Regions from separate parts of the Novosphingobium sp. Sphag1I genome, predicted to be linked through region 2. Evidence: riboswitches for the same ligand, from Rfam matches in the RefSeq annotation. Region 2 holds a riboswitch; the other holds the start of a gene.
What was found. A riboswitch is a leader RNA that binds a small molecule or an ion and turns the genes downstream of it on or off. The one in region 2 is predicted to bind cobalamin.
Positions count from the first base shown of each region.

Region 1: linked by a shared signal. The riboswitch ahead of ACZ9HU_RS05435 (TonB-dependent receptor plug domain-containing protein) and the one ahead of ACZ9HU_RS03255 (DUF1636 family protein) in region 2 are both predicted to bind cobalamin.

Region 1 is NZ_JBWBQS010000004.1:60,633-68,208, forward strand. It holds gene ACZ9HU_RS05425 (hypothetical protein) at 1-306, opposite strand, end outside; gene ACZ9HU_RS05430 (cell wall hydrolase) at 511-1,761, opposite strand; cobalamin riboswitch at 1,983-2,197, shown strand; gene ACZ9HU_RS05435 (TonB-dependent receptor plug domain-containing protein) at 2,312-4,159, shown strand; gene ACZ9HU_RS05440 (ABC transporter substrate-binding protein) at 4,162-5,001, shown strand; gene ACZ9HU_RS05445 (FecCD family ABC transporter permease) at 4,998-5,975, shown strand; gene ACZ9HU_RS05450 (ABC transporter ATP-binding protein) at 5,972-6,727, shown strand; gene ACZ9HU_RS05455 (DUF3857 domain-containing protein) at 6,807-7,576, shown strand, end outside.
Region 2 is NZ_JBWBQS010000002.1:266,814-274,389, reverse strand. It holds gene ACZ9HU_RS03270 (efflux transporter outer membrane subunit) at 1-638, shown strand, start outside; gene ACZ9HU_RS03265 (EmrA/EmrK family multidrug efflux transporter periplasmic adaptor subunit) at 650-1,828, shown strand; gene ACZ9HU_RS03260 (DHA2 family efflux MFS transporter permease subunit) at 1,825-3,357, shown strand; cobalamin riboswitch at 3,473-3,658, shown strand; gene ACZ9HU_RS03255 (DUF1636 family protein) at 3,871-4,278, shown strand; gene cobT (nicotinate-nucleotide--dimethylbenzimidazole phosphoribosyltransferase) at 4,275-5,291, shown strand; gene ACZ9HU_RS03245 (histidine phosphatase family protein) at 5,294-5,842, shown strand; gene ACZ9HU_RS03240 (adenosylcobinamide-GDP ribazoletransferase) at 5,839-6,540, shown strand; gene ACZ9HU_RS03235 (threonine-phosphate decarboxylase) at 6,537-7,502, shown strand; gene cbiB (adenosylcobinamide-phosphate synthase CbiB) at 7,495-7,576, shown strand, end outside.

The DNA.
Region 1 (7,576 bases), on a different contig from region 2:
GACAGCGGCGCGATGCACAACGGACAACCGGCTTGCCATCTGGCGGTCCAGTTTGCGGCACACGCCCAGCCAGTGGCGATATTGTTCGCGGTTGCCGTCAAAGAAGGCGCGCAGCGCAATGTCGCGCGCGCGTTCGGCCGCGCCAAGGCCGTGGCGGGCAAAGTGTTGCAATGCGGAATTGAGCAGAACGTCGTTTTCGACCGGATTGTCATGATCATTGGCGGGAGCACGCAGACGGGGGCGGCGCAGCACGCGCGCAACCGCGCCGCATTCGCCAGTTCCTGCCGCTGCAAATCGGATCGACATGCTCAAAAATTCCTCGATTTTCTCTAATACGTTGGATCGTAATGCCACATTCGGCCTAAGCCTTCGTATGTCGCCTTGGTTATCAAATGCTTGTGATCGGTTAACCGAATTTACCCCCATCATGGATCGATGAACGTTAAAACGCCCCGATGCGCCGCTTTTGCAAGGGCGCGTCGGGGCGGGGTTTTGGCGATATCTTGTGGTTTACTGAGGGTCGCTGATCCAGCGGCCACTATTTTGATATTCAGGGCGCACATTATCGCTGCCGGGCAAGTTATTGGCACGATAGGCCGCTTCGCCGCCATGGCGTAACGCCTCGGCGGTATATTGCGGTGCGGCAAGAGCAGGCGTGGCAACTGCCGCTGCACGCGGCGCGGGGTTCAAAGTCTGACCCATTTTGGCGGCATAGGCCCGCTCGATGGCGATGGGATCATCGACCAATTCGCGATTTGCAATGGCGACGCGCTGATGCGGCACGGGCAAGGGTTCGCTCATCGCGTGAACAAAACGGAATGCGCCGGAATCGCCTGCCGGACCATGCATCCGGTAAAAACGGTGCGCGCCGATCTGGCCGATAAAGTTCAGACTGTCGGCCCAATAGGGGTGGACGGCAAAAGTGTGGTAATGCGTGGCAAGGCCAACCGGGGCATAGACATAGCCGCCAAGGGCCGCCCGTGCGACGGTTTCGGCACGGCTCCAGAAATAGCGGCTGGGTTTGCGCATCAATGCGCCGTCACAGGTAAAGGTGAACTGACACCCGGTGGCGCGCTCGGAACCCTGAAACACCACGCCGCACACCGATTTGGGATAGGCGGGGTGGGCCATGCGGTTCAGCACGACCTGCGCCACGGCGCGCTGTCCGTCATCGGGTTCGCTGGCGGCTTCGTAATAGATCGCCGCCGTCAGGCATGACAGCGCGCGTTCCCGATCCACCGCATTGGCCAGACCCGACAGCGCCCGCGCCGCAGGGCCGGAACCGGGCAGGGGCGCTTCATCCTCGCCCTGCGCCGCATTGTCGCCATCCCAATGCAGTCCCGGCGCAATCGTCGCCAGCGCCGATCGCCAGCCGGTCGTCGGGGCCTGTGGCTCGGCTTCGCGGCTGACATAGTAATAGGCAGCACCCGGCCAACTGTCGCCTGGTTGTTCAAAGGGCATGGGGGCAAGGCTGGCCTGTCCATCGACAGGGTCTGCTTCTTCATGTGTGGTGGTTGCGGCCAAGGCCATCGCGCCGGTGCCTTGTCCGCGATAGGCCTGAACCGCCAGCATAGCCAACAGTGCGCAGACCACGGCCAGAACCCGATGCATCGCGGCGCGGCGCATTTCGGCATTGCGCAAGGCGTTGATCTTCATCCCGCCGCCCCGGCGCAGGCGCGCAGCATCATCGGACGTCCGCATATCATATGCGGGCATGGACTGGCTGGCATTGGGCGCAAGAGCGACACGAAACTTGTTCATCCTGACATCTCGGCCTGTTGCAGGGGCGGGTCAGCATGGCAAAACATACATTGGCCCGGCTTGCATCAGCCGATTTCCTGCCGTCTCATTGCGGCACTGTTGGGCCCACTAATCCTTAACGCCTTAATTTCGAGCCGCCGTTCAGGGTTAATATTAACTTCCTTTTCCATCAGTAGGCCCACTTTTGTCGGCCCTTGCGTATATGGCCATGCGGGGCTAGGGCGGCGGCCAACGCCAACGGTGCCTTTCGCAAGATCGGCTGAAAAGGGAATTTGCATGCCTGTCGCGCCCGCGCGGCAAGTGAGGCAAAGCTGCCCCCGCAACTGTTTCCGGGCGAGCGTACTGTCACATGCCACTGGGCCAAATGGCCTGGGAAGGCGGCAGATGCGCGTTGACCCCGGATAGCCAGGAGACCTGCCGTTGGTTGTCGTTCAGCGCCGGGCGGGGAGGACCGGATGCAGCGCGATGCCGTCTGTTTTCCATGCGCAAGGGGTGCGTGGGACGGCCTCTCCCGCCACGAACGGCATCTGCCTTCGTGAGGGGAAGAGCTATGAATATCCGTAATTTCGCCGTGGCATCGTCGTTGGTGGCGCTTGCCTTGTCCACGCCTGCGCTGGCCGCCGATGATGGTGATGCGATCACCGTTCTTGCCACCGGCCAGAGCCAGCCGGTCAATGAAACGGGCCAGTCGGTCAGCGTCGTCGACCTGTCCGAAATTCAATCCATTCAGGGGCCGGACCTGACCCGCATTTTCTCGCGCCTGCCGGGCGTGTCGATTGCGCGTGCGGGCGGCATGGGGGCGACGACCAGCCTGTTCGTGCGCGGCGCCAATTCCGAACAGACGCTGGTGATGATTGACGGCGTCAAGGTTGAAGATACGGCGGCCCCTTCGGGCGGCTATGATTTTGCCAGCCTGACCTCTGGCGGCATCGGTCGCATCGAATTGCTGCGCGGATCGAACAGCGTGGTGTGGGGCAGCAACGCCATCGGCGGCGTCATCGCCATCACCAGCCGCGAATTGAACGGCGTGGAACTCAGCCTTGATGGCGGCACGAACAACACGTTTGACGCGGGGGCCACGCTGGGCATTGCCAAGGACGCCTATGCAATCACCGTCAATGGCGGCTATTTCAGCACTGACGGCATTCCCACCCGCGTCACCGACACGCTTTCCAACGGTTTCCGCCAGACCCGCCTGTCGACCCGCGCCCGCCTGCGTCTGGCGCAGGGGCTGAACCTTGTCGCCACGGCGCGATATGCCGATGGCAAGGTGGGGATCGATTCCTATGACTGGACGCTGGGTTATGTGAACCGCGGCGAAAAGCAGTCGAGCGAGCAGGTGTCGGGCCGCGTCGGTCTGGAATATGCGGCGGACAAGTATACGGCGCGTCTGGGCATCAGCCAGTCCTCGCTGCGTCGCGGTTATATCGACCCCACGGTTCAGAGCAGCGAATACAGTTCCTATCTGGGCCGCAGCACGCGCATCGATGGCGCGGCGCATGTCGATCTGCCCTATTTCTTTTCCGCCGATCTGGGCGGCGAGGCGATGTGGAACCACGCGCGTTCGTATTATTTCACGCCGGGCGCGGTGAATGATGCCAATATCGCCAGCGGCTATGGCCTGCTGGGCTGGCGTGCGTTTGGGCTGAGCCTGTCGGGCGGCCTGCGCGTGGACAGCCATTCGACCTTTGGCACTCACACCAGTTTTGGCGCGAACGGGACGTACAATTTGATCTCGGACGTGCGCCTGCGCGCTTCCTATGGCGAAGGGTTCCGCGCCCCGACCCTGTATCAGTTGTTCGATCCCTATTCGGGCAACACGACGCTCAAGGCCGAAACCAGCAAATCCTATGACATCGGGCTGGAAAAGGGCGACCGCAATGGCAAGCTGTATGGCGCCGTCACGTGGTTCCACCGCAATATCAACAATCAGATCGACTATGATCTTTCGACCTCGACCTATGCCAACCTTGGCCGCACCCGCGCCGAAGGGCTGGAGTTCGAAACGGGCCTGCGCCCGGTCGATGCGTTGCAATTGCGCGCGGCCTATACTTTCGTGAAGAGCACGAACCAGACCGCAGGCAGCACGGCCTATGGCAAGGATCTGGCCCGTCGTCCGCGCCACATGGTCACATGGTCGGCGGATTGGAAAACGCCTCTGGCCGGTCTGGCCGTGGGCGGTGACATTCGCGTCGTATCGTCCAGCTTTGACAATGCCGCCAACAGCAACCGCCTTGCCGGCTATGCCCTGTTCGGCCTGCGCGCCAGCATGCCGGTGGGCGATCATGCGGAAATCTTTGGCCGCATCGAAAACCTGACCAATGAACGCTATGCCGTGGTCAAGGATTACAATTCCTATGGCCGCACCGCATCGGCGGGCATCCGGGCAAAGCTGTAATCATGTTGCGGGGGCTGGCCCTTCTTTCGGTTCTGGCACTGGGCGCCTGCGCCCCGGCCGGTTCCGGGGGCCAGCCTTCGCGCATTATCAGCCTTAATCCCTGTACCGATGTTCTGCTGGTCGAACTGGCAGACAGGGATCAGATCGGCGCGCTGTCCTCCTATAGCCACGATCCTTTGCAAAGCTCGATGGATGTGGCGGCGGCGGCGCGCTATCCTTCGACCCGCGGGGCGTTGGAGGAGGTGGTGGCGGCAAGGCCATCCATGATCGTGTCGGGCAATTTTACGCCGCCCGCCACCCGCGCCGCCTATGCAAGGATGGGGCTGCGGCTCGAAGAATTTTCCATGGCCGCCAATGTCGAGGACAGCGAGGCGCAAATCCGCCGCATGGCCGCCCTCTTGGGCCATTCCGAAAGGGGGGAGGCCATGATCGCGCGGATCGAGCAATCTTTGCGCGATGCCTCGGCCCCCGATGGTTTCAAGCCTGTGCCCGCGCTGATCTGGCATGGCGGGGGATTGGTCGTGGGGCGCGAGACATTGGTGTCGGACCTTTTGCGCCGCACCGGATTCACCCCCTTTGCCGCGATACGGGGCATGGGCCAATCGCAATATCTGCCGCTGGAGCAAATGGTGGCGGACCCGCCCCGTGTGCTTCTGGTCGTGGGGCATGGCGATGCCGACGGCGGGCGCGAAGGGCGGCGCGTGGTGCGCCATCCTGTTCTGGCGCAATTGCCGGGGATGCAGCGTTTCGATTTCGACGCCAGCCTTGAATATTGCGGCGGCCCGACCATCATCCGCGCCGCGCAACGACTGGCGCAAATCCGCAAGGGGGCGATGAAGTGACGCGGTTGAATGGGACGCTGATCTCGGCCCTGGTCCTTGCCTTTGGGGCCAGCCTGCTGGCCGGGCGGGTGTGGATTGATCCGTTCCATGCCGATGTGCCGGGCGCGGGGCTGATTCTGATGCAATTGCGCCTGCCGCGCAGCCTTTTGGCGGTGCTGGTGGGCGGCGGGCTTGGCGCGGCCGGGGCGGCGATGCAGGCCTATTTGCGCAATCCTTTGGCTGATCCGGGCCTGTTCGGCATTGCGCCCAGTGCGGCGCTTGGTGCGGTGCTCAGCATCTGGTTGGGGTCTTTTGGGCTGATGATGGGGCCTTGGGCCTTGCCGTTGTTTGCCTTGATCGGGGCGGGCGGGGCGATGGGTTTGCTGGGCCTGATCGCGGGACGGGGGCAGGGCGGCGTGGCGCTCTTTACGCTGGCGGGCACGATGATCGCCAGCCTGTCGGGTGCGTTGATGAGCCTTGCCATCAGCCTGTCGCCATCGCCCTTTGCCCTGTCGGAAATTGTGACTTGGCTGATGGGGGCGCTGGCGGATCGGTCGTGGAATGATGTTTGGGTGGCGGCGCCTTTGATGGTTGTCGGCATCGCGGCCTTTATGCTGGCGGGCCGTTCGCTCGATGCGCTGACATTGGGCGAGGCGGCGGCGCGTTCGCTCGGCGTCGATCCGCGCCGGTTGCAGGCCCTGCTGATCCTTGGCGTAGGCTGCACGGTGGGGGGCAGCGTGGCGGTGGCCGGGATCATCGGTTTTGTGGGCCTTGTCGTGCCGCATTTGTTGCGCCCATTTACCGACCGGCGGCCATCCTCGCTGATCGTGCCGTCGGCGCTGGGCGGGGCTTTGCTGCTTTTGGTGGGCGACAGTGTTTGTCGAATCTTGCCCTTGGCGGGGGGGGAATTGCGGTTGGGGATTGCGCTGTCTTTGCTGGGCGCGCCTTTCTTTATGGCGCTGCTTTGGCGGATGCGGGACGGGGGATGGCGATGATGCTGGGCGCGCAAAATCTCTCTCTGGCCGGGCGGTTGGCGGATGTGTCGCTGGATTTGGCCGCGGGACAGGTGACGGCGATATGCGGCCCCAATGGCGCGGGCAAATCCAGCCTGCTGTCGGCCATGGCCTGCGTTCTGTCGGTTGCCGGGCGTGTGGCATTGGATGGGCGCGATTTGCCCGACATGCCGCCGCGTGAACGGGCGCGACTGCTCGGTTATTTGCCGCAAGGGGGTGAGGCGGCGTGGGATGTGACGGTGCAGACGCTGGTGGAACTGGGTCGTTTGCCTTGGCAGGCAGCCCCCTTGCACCGGGCGCATGGAACGGTGGATGAAGATCGCGATGCGGTGACGCGGGCTTTGGCGACGATGGATCTGGATCATCTGGCCTCTCGCCCGATGTCGCGCCTGTCCGGGGGCGAAAGGGCGCGGGCCTTGCTGGCGCGGGTTCTGGCCGGAGAGCCGCGCTGGATTTTGGCGGACGAACCTTTGGCCAGTCTTGATCTGGGCCATGCCTTGCGCTTGTTGACGGGTTTGCGCGAACAGGCGGCGCGGGGCGTCGGGGTCTGTCTTGTGCTGCACGATCTGGCCATGGCGATGAACCATGCGGATCGGGTGGTGGTGATGGATAAGGGGCGCATCGTGGCCGATGGTCCGCCGCAAGACGCGTTGCGCGTTGAAATCATTGAACAGGTCTGGGACGTCAAGGCGCGCTGGCTGGGCCAGGCGGGGGCATGGGCGCTCGCGCTGTGATGTGCCAAATGGGAACGGCGGCGCAAAAGGCGGGTTAACCGAGTGGACTTGGCGCGGCGAATGGGTTTGTCTGTGCGCCATGATCAAGGGATTGCCTTTTCTCGCGCTGACGGCTTTGCTGGTATCGCCCGCATCGGCGGATGAATTGCCGCATGCCGATGTTGCGCCCGCGTGGGTGGTGCCCGTCGCCATGCCCTCCTCGGTACAGCCAGCAGGGGCAGCCCCCCTGCATATGGTGATGCAGGATCAACAGGTGTGGTTCCATGGCGGCACGACCAGCTTTTACCAACGCCGCGTCCTGCGCATCGATCAGCCCGAAGGCATTCAGGGCATGGCGCGCCTGTCGGTGCAATGGCGACCGGAAACCGACCGTTTGACCATCCACACCTTTCGCCTGACGCGGGGCAATCGCAGCAATGACCTGCTGCCCTCGGTTCAAGAGGTGCTGGCGCATAAAGGCAGCAATCTGGGGGGATTGCGGGTGGATGGGCAACGTTCGCTCGGCCTGCCGATTGCGGGCATGGCGGTGGGCGATGTGGTCGAGATCGCATGGACCATCGACCGGACGGAGCCCTTGCTGGGCGGCCATCATGAAGTGTCGCTGGACGCGGGCAGTTTTGGGGTGATCGATCGCCTTGCGCTGGCTGCGCGGTGGGATGATGCGCATCCGATGGGCGTTTTGGCCAGCAATTTGCCCGCAGCCTTGCAGCGCGCACCGGGCAAGGTGGCGATGATCACCGACGCTTTGGCCGAGAGCAAGGCGGCGCGGGTTCTGGAACTGTCCGATTTTGCGCAATGGGCCGATGTGGCGGGGGTGATGACGCCTTTGTTCGATGCGGCGCGGCGCGT
Region 2 (7,576 bases):
CGGATCGCGGTCTTGCTATCGCACGCCCGGCTGTGACCAAACTGGCCAGCCCCGGTTTGCCTACCAATATTCCCGCCCAATTGCTGGGCCGTCGTCCGGATATGGTGGCCGCCCGCGCCCATGCCGATGCGGCGGCGGAACGGATCAAGGTGGCCCGCGCCGCATTCTATCCCAACATCAATCTGGCCGGGATGATCGGTTTGCAATCTTTGGGCCTGTCCAATCTGGTCAAGTCGGGATCGGAATATGGCTCGGTGGGTCCGGCTGTGACTTTGCCCATCTTTGACGGTGGCCGCCTTGTCGCCGCCAAGCGCGGGGCGCAGGCCGATTATGCCGTTGCCGTTGCCCAATATGACGGCACGCTGGTCCACGCGCTTCAGGAAATTGCCGATGCGGCCACCAGCCGTCAGGAACTGACCCGCCGCCTGTCCAGCGCAGAACAGGCCCAGTCCGCCGCCCAGGCGGCATGGGATGTTGCCAATAACCGCTATCGCGGCGGCCTTGCCACGGTTCTCGACGTGTTGGTTGCCGAAGATTCATTGATTGCCGCCCGCCGCGCCACCGCTGCCCTCAAAACTCGTGCCTTTGCCCTTGATGTCGCGCTGGTGCGCGCGCTGGGCGGTGGCTTTCAGGCTTAAGGAGTCCCCCCATGTCCTCCAAAACTTCATCCGTCGCCCGTATCCACGAACATGATGTGGAGCCTGATGCCGAAACCCTGACCGCGCAGAGCGATGAGGCCAACAAGGCCAAGCGCAAGCAGATGTTCACGCGTCTGGCGCTGGGCATTGCCGCGGTGGCGGTGGCCTATGGGGCCTATGATGTCCTCTATGCCTCGAACCATGTCGAAACCGACAACGCCTATGTGGGTGCCGACACGGCTTTGATCACCGCGCAGGTCGTCGCCCCCGTGCGCGAAGTCCTGGTTTCCGACACGCAGATGGTCAAAAAAGGCGACGTTCTCGTCCGCCTTGACGACACAGATGCTCGGATTGCGCTGGCCAAGGCTGAAGCCAATCTGGCGCTGACCGAGCGCCGGGTGCGCGGCCTGTCGGCCACCGACCTTGGCCTTGGCGCCCAGATTGCCGCACGCGCCGCCGATCAGGCCCGCGCCACGGCCAGCCTGACAGCGGCCCGCGCCGATGTGGAAAAGGCCGCGGTTGATCTGAAACGCCGCGAGGCTCTGGCCGCGTCGGGTTCGGTTTCGGGTGAAGAACTGACCGTTGCGCGCAGCGCCATGGCCACCGCCACCGCCAACCTTCGCGCCGCCGAGGCGGCTGTTTCATTGGCCGCCGCCAATCGTGAGGCCGCATCGGGCACGCGGGAAGCCAACCGTGTGTTGATCGAAAACACGACGCCCGAAACCAACCCGGAGGTGCTGGCCGCACGCGCCACGCGCGATCAGGCCCGCGTTGATCTGGAACGCACGATCATCCGCGCTCCCTTTGATGGCATCGTCGCCCGCCGTGCGGTTCAGGTGGGCCAGCGCGCCGAACCGGGCAAGAGCCTGATGTCGGTCGTCCCCGTGGGCGCCGCCTATGTCGACGCCAATTACAAGGAAGTGCAGCTTTCCAAGGTTCATCCGGGCCAGAAGGTGACGCTCAAGAGCGACCTTTATGGTTCATCGGTCGAATATCACGGCACGGTCGTGGGCTTTTCGGGCGGTACGGGTGCGGCCTTTGCCGTGGTTCCGGCCCAGAACGCGACCGGCAACTGGATCAAGGTGGTTCAGCGTCTGCCCGTCCGCGTCGCGCTGGATCCCAAGGAACTGGCCGCGCACCCCTTGCGCGTCGGCCTGTCGATGACGGCTGATATCGACGTTTCGAAATGATCAAGGCAACCTCTCCTGACCGGCCCTTGGAGGGGGCGCAATTATGGCTGGTGGTGCTGGCCATTGCGCTGGGCAATTTTCTGGTGGTGCTTGACACCACCATTGCCAATGTTTCGGTGCCGACGATTGCCGGTTCACTGGGCGTTTCGGCGTCACAGGGCAGCTGGGTGATCACATCCTATGCGGTGGCCGAAGCCATCACAGTGCCTTTGACCGGGTGGCTTTCGGCGCGTTTCGGCGCACAGAGGGTGTTTCTCACCTGCTATCTGTCCTTTGCGGTTCTCTCGGCGCTTTGCGGCATGTCGACTTCGCTGGGCATGCTGGTGGCTTGCCGCGTGGCGCTGGGTCTGTGCGGGGGGCCGATCATGCCTCTGGCGCAAACCTTGATGCTTCGCCTGTTGCCGCCGGAAAAGCAGGTGCTGGGCACGGTGATCTGGGCGATGACCACACTGGTCGGGCCGATTGTCGGGCCGGTGCTGGGCGGGACTTTGTGCGACAATGTTGGCTGGCCCTCGATCTTCTTCATCGGCGTGCCGGTGGCGGCGGCGGGCGGCCTGATGCTGTTGGTGCTGCTGCGCGGGCGCAAGGATGAAATCATCAAGGCGCCGATCGACAAGGTGGGTCTGGCTCTGCTGATCGTCTGGGTCGGCGCGCTTCAGATCCTGCTGGACGAAGGCCGCAACCATGACTGGTTCGCTTCGGTCGAAATTCAGGCTCTGGCGGTGATTGCGGCGATTGGCTTTGCCTGTTTCATGATCTGGGAGCTGACCGAAAAGAACCCGATTGTGGACCTGCGCATCTTTCGTCATCGCGGGTTTACGGCGGCGGCGCTGACCTATTCGGTGGGTTTCGGCGCTTTCTTTGCCACGGTTGTGATCCTGCCTTTGTGGTTGCAGCAAAACCTTGGGTATACCGCCACATGGGCGGGATATGCGACCGGGGTGATGGGGGTCTTTGCCGTCCTTTCGGCGCCCATCGTCGGGCAGATGGCCGAAAAATATGACCCGCGCAAAATCATCTTTGCCGGGATCATGGGGCTGGCGGGCCTTGCCGCATGGCGCACCAGTTTCAATAGCGACGTTACCTTCTGGCAGGCGGCGATGCCGACACTTTTGACCGGGCCGTTCATGGTGATGTTCTTCATCCCCACCATCGGCCTTGCCATGGCCAGCGTGGATCCGGGCGAGGAAGCCAATGCGGCGGGCGTGTCCAATTTCATGCGCACCGTGGCGGGGGCCTTTGCCACCTCGCTGGTCCAGACCGGGTGGGAGAATGAAGCGACGCGCTCGCAAAGCGCCATCGCCGGGGCCATGCCGCAAGGTCAGGCCACGATTGATAGCATGGTTGACGCCGGGCAAAGCCAGCAAAGCGCCATCGCTTCCTTGGATCAATTGGTTCAGGGGCAAAGCGTGATGTTGGCCACGCTTCACATCTTTGGCACCATTGCGGTTTGTTTTGTTGTGGCGGCGATGATCGTGTGGCTGGTGCCCAAACCCAAGGGGCCGATCGACACCAGCGCGGCGCATTGAACAAATAACCCGAACGGGTCGCAACGAAGGGGGCGGGAGAAATTCCGCCCCTTTTTCGTGGGCTAAGCGGCCGGGCGCTGCCATAAACCCCTTGCGTGGGAATGCGGCCCTCGATACTTGCACATCAGCGACAGGTTCCCCGCGAGGGGATCAAAAGGGAACACGGGTTCAAGACCCGGGCTGCCCCTGCAACTGTGAGCGGTGAGCCAGCGGCCCTATGCCATTGGGAGCAATCCTGAGAAGGCGGCCGAACCGGCGTTGACCCGCAAGCCAGGAGACCTGCCTGACGCGGTCGTTTTTCGGGCCGACAGGGTGTGCGGCGCGGACGGGGATGTTCCCTGAACAGCGACAATGTGGTTCCGCACGGCACGGTCGGGCGGCATGATTTGTCGTGTGTTTCATGCGGCATGGGTGCTGTGCGATGGGGTCGGGCGGGATGGGATCGTCAGGCCGAAGGAACATGCCCATGCCCGAATTGAATCAATTTTTTGCACCTTGCAGGACCGCATCCTGATGTTGCGCGCGGTGGACAAGGGGCCATGCGTGGTGGTCTGCTCGACATGCCGGGTTTCGGCCGATGAGAGAGAGGATAGCCAAGGCCGGCGCGGCGGGGCCTTGTTGGCCGAGGCTTTGCGGGAACGGCAGACGCAGGATCCCGACCTGTCCGGCGTGGCGGTCGAGGAAATGCCCTGTCTTTTTGCCTGTCAAAGGCATTGCGTGGTGCATATTCGTGCGCCGGGGCGGATCGGTTATGTTCTGGGCGATTTTACCCCCGATGGCGAAAGCGCGCAGGCGATACTGGAATATGCCGCGCTTCAGGCCGCCAGCGATCATGGCCAGGTGCCCTATCGCCAATGGCCGCAGGGCGTGAAGGGCCATTTCATCACCCGCACTCCGCCCGAAGGATTTGTCGCGACATGACTCATTTTGCCACGAAAGAGGCATTCCTTGCCGCCCTTTGCGGCTTGCCCGCTGTGGATGCGGATGCCGCAGCGCGGGCGCGCGCGCGCCAGGCGCAATTGACCAAACCGGCCGGATCCTTGGGGCGCCTTGAGGATCTGGCGATCTTCATGGCCGGGTGGAGCGGGCGCGAAAGGCCCGCACTCGACCATGTGCAGGGCATCATCTTTGCCGGCAATCACGGCGTCGCGGCCAAAGGCGTCAGCGCCTATCCCGCCGAAGTGACCGAGCAGATGGTCGCCAATTTCCAGCAGGGCGGAGCCGCCATCAATGCGCTGGCGCGCGCTTGCGGCGCGCATCTGACCATCATCCCGCTCGATCTGAACCGTCCGACCGGCGATATTTCAGAGGAACCCGCGATGAGCGAGGCGGAATGTCTGGCCGCTCTCAACGCAGGGGCGGGGGCGGTCGATCCGCGCGCCGATCTATTGTTTGTGGGCGAAATGGGCATAGGGAATACAACCCCTGCCGCCGCCCTTTGCGCGCTGGCCTTTGGCGGCATCGCGCGCGATTGGGTGGGGCGCGGCACAGGCGTTGATGCGCCTGGCATCGTGCGAAAAATGGCTGTGGTCGACGCAGCCCTCAATCTGCACGCCGGACTTTGCGATGATCCGTTTGAGGCGCTGCGCCGCCTTGGCGGGCGCGAGATTGCGGCGATGGCCGGCGCCATGCTGGCTGCGCGGTGGATGCGCATTCCGGTGATGCTCGATGGTTTTATTGCCAGTGCCTCGCTGGCGCCATTGTTTGTTGCGGCACCGGATGTGACCGCCCATTGCCTTGCCGCGCATTGTTCGGCCGAAAGCGGCCATGAGCGATTGCTGCAACATCTGGGCCTCGTTCCTTTGCTGCACCTTGGTATGCGATTGGGCGAGGGGAGCGGGGCGGCGGTGGCTGTGCCCTTGCTGCGCAGCGCTTTGGCCGCGCACGACCAAATGGCCACCTTTGAACAGGCCAGCGTGGCTGCGGCTTTGTGAAGGTGAGGTGCCTCCATCTGTTGCGTCATGGCGCGGTGGAACAGGCCGGGCGGCTGTGGGGGCATGGCGAGGCTGTGCCGACCATGGCCGGACTGGCCCATTGCCGTGAAAGGGTGTGCGGCCTGACCGTGGTGCGGGTCATTGCCTCCGATCTGTCGCGCGCCGCCACGGCGGCACAGGCGATTGCGCAGGATTTTGGGGCCGAATTGCGCCTTGATCCGCGATGGCGGGAATTGGATTTTGGGGCGTGGGACGGCGCTGATCCGGAGGATCTGGGCGCGGCGGTTCAGCGTTTCTGGGATGACCCAGTGGGCAATCCACCGCCCGGTGGCGAAAGCTGGGGTGTTTTACGCGAAAGGGTGGCCATTGCCCTTTGCGCGATCGACGATGATGCATTGGTCATCACCCATGCGGGCCCAATTAGGGCGGCGCTTTCGATCCTGCTGGGGCTGGATTATCGACAAACCTGGGCGTTCCATCTGCCCTATGCCTCGCTCATCAGCCTGCGCGTGTGGGATGACGGGGCGCAGGTGACGGGGCTTTGGGCGTGAAGCATCTGATCCTTGCGCTGCAATTTCTGACGCGCGTGCCGCTGCCCTCCATTTCGGCGGAAAGGTCGGACTTTGCCGCCGCGATGCGATGGTTTCCGGTCGCCGGGATTGTCGTAGGCGGCTTTGTCGCCATGGCGGTCTGGGGGCTGTGCCATATCGATCCCTGGGTGGGCGCACTGGGCGGCGTTGCGGCCTGGGCTTGGATGACCGGGGGGCTGCATCTTGATGGCCTTGGCGATATAGCCGATGCCGCAGGGGCCGCGCATAAAGATCCCGCACGGTTGCGCGATGTCCTGTCCGACCCCCATGTGGGCAGTTTCGGCGTGATCGCCATCGCTTTGCAATTGCTGGCCAAACTGGTGTTGCTGCGTGATCTGGACGCGGTTTTCTGGCTGGTCCCCATTGCCATGGCGGCGCGGGTCGGGCCTTTGGTCTGGACATTGACACTGCCGCCTCTGCACGAAGGGTTGGGCACGTTGTTTCGCGATGGGGTCAGTTGGCGACACGTGGCGCTTTGGGGGGCGATTATCGCTTTGGCCGCTCATTGGGCACCTTGGCTGCTGGTGGCGGTTCCGGCAATTATTATTTGGCGCATGTGGATCATGCGGCGCATAGGCGGCATATCGGGCGATAGTCATGGCGCAGGCATCGAGTTGGTTGAAACGGCCCTGCTGCTGGCATGGGCGGCGGCGCGATGACGGAGTTGTTCACGCACCATGGCGGCTCTCTTGCCGCCGCCGTCCAGCATTTTGGCGGCGGGTTTCGCGACTGGCTGGACCTTTCCACCGGCATCAACCCCGTGCCGTGGCAGGGGCAGGTCGAAATTGACTGGTATCCTTTGCCGGGTGCGCAGGATTTGGCCGAACTGGAGGCCGCAGCGGCCCAGCATTTTGGTGTGGCGCCCCAATTCTGCTGTGCTGTTCCGGGCAGCGAAATGGCGCTGCGTCTGATGGGGCAATGGCTGGGGCGCGGCGCCTATCACTGGCCGTCCTATCGCACCCATGCTTCGGCTTTTCCCGAAGGCGCTGCGGGCGATATTAACAGCGGCACGGCGGCGCTGTTGCTGGCCAATCCAAACAATCCCGACGGGCGGATTGTTGCGCGTGATGATCTGCGCGATTGGCATGATCGCCTGATGCGCCGCGATGGCTGGCTGGTGGTGGATGAAGCCTTTGCCGATGCGGCCCCGCAGTTTTCGGTCAGTTCCAAGGTCGGGCAATGGCCAAGGCTGATTACCTTGCGCTCCTTTGGCAAATTCTTCGGTCTGGCGGGATTGCGGCTGGGTTTTGTGATTGCTCCGCCGGAAGTGACAGCCATGTTGCGCGCTATTTTGGGCGATTGGCCGTTGAGCGCAGGGGCCATTGCGATGGGGCGCGCGGCCTATCAGGATGCAGCGTGGATCGCACAGGCGCGCCGCGATTTGGCGCAGCGGGCCACGCAGATGGACAGACTATTGGCGGGCCATGGGCTGAAAACGCGCGGGGCATGTCCGCATTTCCGCCTGATCGAGGACGATGCGGCCCAAACCCTGTTCAACACGTTGGCGCAGGCGCACATTCTGAGCAGGCCCTTTGATTATGCCCCCCATTGGTTGCGATTGGGCATTCCAGCGCGGGATGAGGATTTCGAACGATTGGACAAGGTGCTCGCCGATGGGTGAGTTGTTCATTTTGGGGGCGATGGCGCTGGATTTGGCGCTGGGCTGGCCGGGATGGTTGTACCGGGCCGTGGGCC